One region of the Solibacillus daqui genome, then DNA from elsewhere that is predicted to be linked to it. Evidence: riboswitches for the same ligand, from Rfam matches in the RefSeq annotation. Region 1 holds a riboswitch; the other holds the start of a gene.

Region 1 (4,440 bases):
TTAAGTCGGAAATTGAGGATTTAGTAGAGCTACTGTGTTCGAATGATTGGCCATATCATGCGAACGCTAGGCTTGAGAGACAATCGATTCGAAATGCCGCAGAAAAAGGCTATTATAGCGATGGAAGAGAGACATTTTGGATTATTTCTGAGCAACAAAAAGTTGGGATACTTGTAATAGATGATATCGATGATTCAATTCCACTATTCGATATTCGTCTTATCGAAAACGTGCGAGGTAAGGGAATTGGTGTAAAAGTATTACAGTGGCTTCAAGATTATTTGTTTGGTGAACTCGAGAAAATTCGAATTGAAGCTTATACAAGAGCAGATAATATTGCAATGCAAAAGTGCTTCATAAAGGGCAATTTTGTCAAGGAAGGCTATTTACGAAATGCTTGGGAAAACGAAGATGGAACAATTTCTGATTCTATGTTGTATGCAGCCATTTACGATGATTGGAAAAATAATACGATTACACAGCCAATACTAAACGATACTTTTCCCAATACTACATCGAAAGGTGAAATAATATGAGAAAGCCCTTAGAAGTAAAAGTACTTAAATACGGTGGGAAATGAGCAAGCTATACAAGCGAAAGAACGATTACTGAAGAAAATACAGAATAAAGAATTCCCGTTCGATGGATTTTTGGAGCAATCCTATCAATTGCTACTTGATGAAAAATTTCAAAAACAATAACAGTACTCAAATCAAAAACTCGTTCAGCAATTACTTGAACGAGATTTTTGTTAAAGTTCCATATTGATGGCGCATATCAAAAAGCAAATGAATAAAATGCTCATAAAACGGAATGAATGTTTCTTCCTGCATCATTTGTAATATCTCATCCTTTGATGCCCATTTCACAGCTTGTACTTCCTCTGGCTGAAGGACAAGTTCTGTTAAATTTACTTCATGCTCAATTAAATAATAATCATCAAAGCCACGTTCAAAATTAATTGTCAGCTGTGGGCGCATCTCTTCGAAATTGTACCAAATTCCAAGTTCCTCAAATAGCTCACGCGCGGCAGCTTGTTGGCTCGTGTCCCCAGTGATCGCACTACCTCCACATGAAACATCCCAATAGTTTGGCCAGCCCACTTTAAATGGTTGGCGCTGCTGAATTAACATCTCACCTTGATTGTTAAAGATACATACGTGCACAACGACATGAAATTCATCGTCCGCCATTTCACTACCTCTTGTAATGATTTTGCCTGTTTTGTTGCGGTGTTGATCGTATACATCCCAATTTTCCATCGAATGTTCTCCTTGTGTAAAATTTTGTAATAGACAATAGAAGTGCTATTATACTATAAATGTTGTCCAATTTTATGAACAATCTGAAAATAAAAAAGGCAATATTATTAATAAAATCTTTTCTTTTTCAAAAGATATGTTACAATAACATACGAAATTAAATAAATTCCTTCGGGGTCGGGTGAAATTCCCAATCGGCGGTGATGAGGTAACTCTAAGCCCGCGAGCCACCTTTGTGTGTGCAGGATTTGGTGTAAATCCAAAGCCGACAGTATAGTCTGGATGGGAGAAGGAATCGTAGCACTTTTTGAAAATGTAATACTTTCAAAAAGCTTTTTTGCCACACCGATTTTAGGGTGGGTAAAATTTACGCATCATTTTTTAACGTAAAAATGAGGCTTATTTGGCTATGTATTCAATCCCTGTACCCTGAGTATAGGGATTTTTTTATTTCACAATTTTAATACATTTCCTTCGGGGTCGGGTGAAATTCCCAATCGGCGGTGATGAGGTATCTCTAAGCCCGCGAGCCACTTTGTGTGTGCAGGATTTGGTGCGAATCCAAAGCCGACAGTATAGTCTGGATGGGAGAAGGAAGCATTGTGCGAGATTTTTGAAAAAATACAATCAGAAGTCTTATTTGACGATGCCAATTTTACCTCTCATCAAACTCCGACGCATTTCGTACGGGGTTTTTTATGTTCAAGATAATTGATATGAGGTGAGTAGGTTGTTTACAGGAATCATTGAAGAAATCGGAACCATCGAAAAAATAAATATGGGTACCGATGCGATGCAGCTAGAGATTAAGGCAACTAAGGTGTTAAGTGATGTGCAGTTAGGAGATAGCATTGCGGTGAATGGTGTGTGCTTAACCGTTACACAGTTTTCAAGCGACCGCTTTTATGCAGATGTTATGCCAGAAACGTTTCATGCAACAAATTTAACTTCATTACAAAAAGGTATGCCTGTAAATTTAGAGCGAGCAATGCATGCTAATGGCCGATTTGGCGGGCATTTTGTAAGCGGCCATGTCGATGGTATTGCAACGATCAAAAGTAAAAAAACAATTTCAAATGCGATCTATGTAGACCTAACAGTAGCAGATGGTTTACTTGAAAACTGTATTGTGAAAGGATCAATTACACTTGATGGCACAAGTTTAACGATTTTTGCACTTCAAAAAAATATGCTAACTGTATCCCTCATCCCTCATACAAGTCATCAATCCGTACTAGGAATGAAAAAGGTCGGGGAGCAAGTCAATGTGGAAACGGATTTGCTTGGTAAATATGTGAAACAGCATGTGCAAGCTAAATCATCCAATGTGACACGCGATTTCCTAAAAAGAAATGGATTTTAAGGAGAGGGACAAATGCATACAGTAGAAGAAGCAATCCATGCGCTTAAAAAAGGCGATATTATCATTGTTGTCGATGATGAAAATCGTGAAAATGAGGGAGATTTTATTATGTTAGGCGAACATGCGACACCTGAAAATATTAATTTCATGGCTATGCATGGTCGAGGGTTAATTTGTACACCGATTAGTACAAAAATTGCTGACAAATTTGCACTTACACCAATGGTTGAAGCGAATACTGATCATCATGGTACGGCTTTTACCGTAAGTATTGATTACAAAACAACGACAACTGGTATTAGCGCATTTGAACGTTCTGATACAATCCATGCGTTATTGGATGGAACGAATACGGCAGAGGATTTTAAAAGACCAGGTCATATTTTCCCGCTAATTGCAAAAGAAGGTGGAGTTGTTGTGCGTCGTGGTCATACAGAGGCTGCAGTTGACTTAGCAAAACTTTGTAAGAGTGCTGAAGTGGCAGTTATTTGTGAAATTTTAAACGAAGACGGCACAATGGCAAGACTGCCACAACTAGAACAATTGGCAGCGAAATGGGATATGAAACTAATTTCAATCGAACAATTAACACACTACGTAAAACTATCACTTGTTTAAAAAGGAGCAGCATAATGGGTAAAATTTTTGAAGCACAATTAATTGGAACACAACTTAAAATTGGAATCGTTGTAGGACGTTTTAATGAATTTATTAATGATAAACTTTTATCGGGTGCATTAGATGGATTAAAGCGTCATGATGTAAACGAAGAAAATATTGATATCGCATGGGTACCAGGTGCGTTTGAGGTACCATTTATCGCGAAAAAAATGGCAGAAACTAAACAATATGATGCAGTAATTGGTTTAGGAACGGTCATTCGTGGGGCAACAACGCATTATGATTATGTGTGTAATGAAGCCGCAAAAGGTATTGCAAAAGTGTCTTTAGATACAGGAGTACCAATTATTTTCGGCATTGTGACGACAGAAAATATAGAACAAGCTATTGAACGAGCTGGTACGAAAGCCGGTAACAAGGGGTATGACAGCGCGATTTCAGCAATTGAAATGGCCAATTTAAATCAACTGTTTAAATAATTTTTTGGGGGATGAGTAGTAATACTGCTCATCCTTTTTTATTTTTTCTCATAATGAGAAAATTCACTTCTAAAAAATGGATTAAGTATAGTGTTACTTATTTTCGGCGGGCACGGCATGACAGCATTATGACCACGTGGTACGTGTCCATACTACTGTCTTTAATGCCGCATGCAAGGCCCGCCAAACTAAAATGTTGCGTGTGAATTTAGTTAAAAGAGGACAATGCTGCCGCTTGCGCTAACGCGAGGCGGCGGGGAAGAATAAAATATGTCGCTGTTTACAGTATTGTATTTTGGATCAAACGTTATCTCTGCAAATAAAAATTAGCGATTTTGATTGTCTCAAAATAAAAATATTCTTAGACGAAAATAGACTTTATTTCAATTACAATGTTCGATTCTACACACTCCATTTAAAAGCTTAGTAATAAAAACAAACTTTAGTTTTATAGTAGAGTGCCGCGAAGTGAAGGGGCGGACTCCTTGGGGATAAAGCGTGCGCGGAAAATCCACTATATACTTGCCGCCACGCCCCCAGGAAAGCATGCCCCGTAGCGTAGCATAACGAATTGTATGATCTGCATGCACTATTTTCCGAATTTTGTAAATGCTTATTGTGAGATTTTATCTTCTAAATTGACAAAAAATTTAAAATGTATTAATATTTATATATGAATATATGCTCATATAAAGAAAGGATTGGTTTTATGGCT
Region 2 (4,440 bases), 1.2 Mb from region 1:
TGTAACTTTTTTTGCATTGAGACGACAAATTATTGAAATGGAGGTGGGATGGGTGCAACAATCCATTTTCCATCGGTTATACGATATGTATCATCACGATGTTTTTAACTTTTTGTATTATATTGTGAAAAACCGCACAGCTGCTGAAGATCTTTCTCATGAAGTTTATATAAGAGTATTGAATGCCTATGACCGATTTGAAGGGAAAAGCAGCGAAAAAACCTGGCTATTTTCCATTGCGAAAAATGTTGCAATTGATTACTTCCGAAAAAAGCAGGTTCGGGATAAACATGCATTTACCGCATTTGATTGGGAGACAGAGCAGCTCGTATCACATAGCCCATCACCAGAACAGTTTGTAGAGTTAAGTGATCAGCTTAGGCAATTACTAGAAGCGTTAGAACAATGTACAGGTGATCAAAAAATGGTCATTATTATGCGCTTTATGCAAGAATTGTCGATTCAGGAGACTGCCGAAATTTTAGGGTGGACTCAAGGGAAAGTAAAAACAACGCAGCACCGGGCATTAAAAAATTTACGTTTAATATTGGAGCAGCAAGATGGAAAGGGGGGCGATTCATTATGAACAAGGAGCAATGGGATGATGAGAATTTAGAAAACCTTTTCAAACAAGCGCCGAAAGTAAATGATCTTCGAACAAAAGATGTAGTACTACAGCGTTTAATTGATGAAGGCGCATTTGATGAAAAACCGCCTCAATTACAAAAAGTAGCACAAAAAAGAATTCGCTGGACACCATTAATTGCCTCGATTGCGTCATTATTTATTTTAGTATTAATAGGTTCACAATTTATAGGGAACAACTCGATTTCAATGGAAAACAGTGCGCGTGATGAAGGAGAAAAGGAATCAACTAGTGACGCTATGGAAGCAAAAATGGCTGACCAATCTGAGGAATCTTCATTGATGACAACGCGTGCTTTTGTAAATGCGACGACACAACAAACACTTGTATACGAATCGCAATTAGAAGGTGTTACATTATTTGAAATGGGCTTATCAGTTGGTACAGAAAGTATTCCAGTAAGTTTTTTAATCCCAAATGATATCGTTTTAAATAAAGTAGGCACAGATCATCCAACGAATTTGCAATTGTATGAAACATTTGCATCGAAAATAGATGAAACAGCTTTAGGCTTTAGTGAGTATCACCCATTTAAAGGAACATTTCATGAACAAGAGGACGGAATAATTCATACATTACCTGATGGACATAATTATGATGCAAGTTCAGCAAACATTTCAAATTATACCGGAGCATTAATCAATACGTTTGGAGATGCTTATAAGGAAGTACAGCTTGAAAATGAACAAGGTGAACCTTTATTTTTCAATCATTTGGGTAATTTGACAGAGCCAATTCAATTACAAGGTGAACAAAGACAATACAATTATTTTGTCTATCAGAAACAAGATGGCTCATATTATTTAAGCCCAAATTTCCATACGAGCTTTTCAACAGTTGAAGAAGCATTAAACAATATGGCAGTTGAATCAAATGATCTATATCAATCAGCCATTTTACCTGATGTGACATTTAATACAGAAGTAAAAGATAATATTGTAACGATTACATTCGATCAGCCGCTTGATTTAGAACAATTTGAGCCAACAGCAGCGATGCGTATGATTGAAGGAATGCTATTAACGGCAGCAAGTTTCGATAAACAAATTAAATTTGAACATATTGTACAAGATAATTGGAGTGGTTTTGACTTCACAAAGCCTTTAGAGAAGCCAATAGGAGCGAATATCGTTTTATATAACTTTTAACTTGATTCAGCAGGGTCTAAATCCTCGACTGAATTGTGGTACGAAGGCTAAAAGCGTCACGTCCTGTGCTAACGCCTTCGTGATCAACTTCGTGTTGACCTAATGCCCCTTGCGGATGTCACAGATTTTTTTAGAAGTGTTTTTCAAGCGTGCTAAAAAAAATCTGGAGGTAATTACGTCGGATCGTAATGAATCTAATCAAATAAATTTACTCGGAATTGTAAGCAAAGGTCTTTACAATTCCGTTTTTTATTTTATAATAGTAATTGTAGTAAAGTTATTCGTACTTTACGAACAAATTTCATATTGATTCATCTTCGGGGCAGGGTGTAATTCCCGACCGGCGGTAATAAAAGTGTCAACTTCTGACCATTTACTTGGAGGACGTTGCGTCAAAGCTTTTTCAGCCCGCGAGCCACAATTTGTGTGCAGGATTTGGTGAGATTCCAAAGCCGACAGTATAGTCTGGATGGGAGAAGGTGAAGGTACGGTCGTCATTTTATGAAAATGTCGCTTGTTCGTAGTGCCAATTTTTTCTTATGCAAATTGTGGGATATTTTTTGCATACACGAAATTGGTCTCATACTACAACAATGCGAATAGACCCTTTATTTAAGTGTGCCTATTTCTCCCTTATGCTTGTTTGTGCATAAGGGTTTTTTCGTGGAATGAAGTGAATCGTCCTTTCTTCTTGCGAGACTGAATCAGCAAAGAGGAGAGATTGCAAATGCAAAAAAGAAGTTTAAAGTTACGCTCGTTCGTAACGATTGCGATGCTTAGTGGGGTATCATTCATATTGATGTTATTAAATTTCCCGCTACCATGGTTCCCGGTGTTTTTACAAATTGATTTCAGTGATGTGCCAGCATTAATTGCGGCTATTACAATGGGGCCGGTTGCCGGTATTATGGTCGAGCTAGTAAAAAACGTACTAGATTGGATTTATACAGGAGCGCCAGAGGGTATACCAGTAGGACATATGGCGAACTTTGCGACAGGTGTATTATTCATTTTACCAGCGTACTTCATTTATAAAAAATTCCCTTCAGTAAAAGGGTTAATGTCAGGTCTAGTTGTTTCGACAGTAGTAATGTCACTAGGTATGGCGGTATTAAACTATGTAGCATTTTTACCACTTTACACGTATTTACTAGGCTTTGAATATAATATGTATGAAACTGTTGTCTTAGGGATTTTACCGTTTAACATTGTCAAAGGTGTGATAATGTTAGTCGTGGTAACAATGCTCTATCGTACAATGCGTGTGTGGATTGAAAATCAACGTAAACAATATTCACTTTAAATAATTTATAACAAGCTATAGAGATGCAGTGTTTTGCTGTATTCTATAGCTTTTTTGTATTTTTTATTACATAAAAGGGGGATAATATTCTAGGATACGCGGTTAAGAATAACTATTCGCTATTGTATTCGACGTAATAGCCTGTTATCATAATGACTATTGTTGTAAAAATCAATATATTTCGTTTATTAGACAACGTAGAAAACATCATGGGAGCGAATGAAATGGAGAAAAAAATACCATTTTCAACATACGCAGTGATCGGAACGATGCTGTTCGGTATGTTTTTTGGGGCGGGTAATTTAATTTTCCCAATCCAAATGGGGCAGTTAGCTGGGACAAACTATTGGTTTGCGCTAACAGGCTTTTTAGTAACGGCGATTGGATTGCCATTTTTAGGGATATTGGCGATTGGCTTATCGGGAAGTAATGGACTACGTGATTTAGGGAGTAAGGTTCATCCGATTTTTGGGCTAGTCTTTGCCTTGGCATTATATTTAACAATTGGGCCATTCTTTGCGATTCCGCGTACTGCAACTGTACCGTTTGTAGTAGGGTTTGAGCCGTTTATTGATCCAGCACAAACGAAAATTTGGCTAGCGGTATTTAGTTTTGTGTTCTTTGCGATTGTGTTTTATTTTTCGTTAAATCCGGCGAAAATTATGGACATTATCGGAAAATATTTAACGCCAGCATTTTTAATTTTCCTATTTATTTTAATTGGTATCAGTTTATTTTCACCGATGGGTAGTTTTGTTGAGCCTACGGGTAGCTATATTAACGAAGCGTTTATGACGGGCTTTAAAGAGGGTTACAATACGATGGACGCCCTTGCGTCATTGGCATTTGGGATAATTGTTATTAATGCGATTAAACGGACTGGTATTACAGATAAAAAAGAAATTGCAAAAGCAACGTGGAAATCAGGAATTTTTGCGATGGCTTTAATGATGCTTATTTATGGGCTAATTGCTTATATGGGTGCATCTAGTGTGACATTGATCGGTACGTTTGATAATGGCGGACAAATTTTCGCTGCAGTTGCGGATCATTATTTTGGTTCTTATGGGGCGATTTTATTAGCGGTTATTATTGTGCTAGCATGTTTAAAGACGAGCATCGGGCTAATTACATCTTGTAGTGAGTTTTTCCATGAGGTGTTCCCGAAAATTAGCTATAAAGTATTTGTAATTGTACTATGTGTGGTGTCATTTACAATTGCGAACTTTGGATTAACAAACATTATTACATATGCGATTCCGGTATTATTGTTCTTATATCCATTAGCGATTGTGTTGATTATTTTAGCGTTAGCAGGGCCTTTGTTTCACTATAAGCAGCCG

The links. Region 1 has a riboswitch for FMN ahead of ribE (riboflavin synthase). Riboswitches for the same ligand answer to the same signal wherever they lie in the genome.
Region 2: linked by a shared signal. The riboswitch ahead of O7776_RS05765 (ECF transporter S component) and the one ahead of ribE (riboflavin synthase) in region 1 are both predicted to bind FMN.

What each region holds. Positions count from the first base shown of each region.
Region 1 is NZ_CP114887.1:2,421,449-2,425,888, reverse strand. Features, by position in the region: gene O7776_RS11780 (GNAT family N-acetyltransferase) at 1-536, shown strand, start outside; gene O7776_RS11775 (NUDIX hydrolase) at 732-1,262, opposite strand; FMN riboswitch at 1,426-1,560, shown strand; FMN riboswitch at 1,729-1,862, shown strand; gene ribE (riboflavin synthase) at 1,993-2,625, shown strand; partial or broken gene ribB (3,4-dihydroxy-2-butanone-4-phosphate synthase) at 2,638-3,222, shown strand; gene ribH (6,7-dimethyl-8-ribityllumazine synthase) at 3,258-3,725, shown strand; gene O7776_RS11755 (cation diffusion facilitator family transporter) at 4,435-4,440, shown strand, end outside.
Region 2 is NZ_CP114887.1:1,220,759-1,225,198, forward strand. Features, by position in the region: gene O7776_RS05755 (RNA polymerase sigma factor SigX) at 53-586, shown strand; gene O7776_RS05760 (hypothetical protein) at 583-1,794, shown strand; FMN riboswitch at 2,104-2,279, shown strand; gene O7776_RS05765 (ECF transporter S component) at 2,522-3,097, shown strand; gene brnQ (branched-chain amino acid transport system II carrier protein) at 3,322-4,440, shown strand, end outside.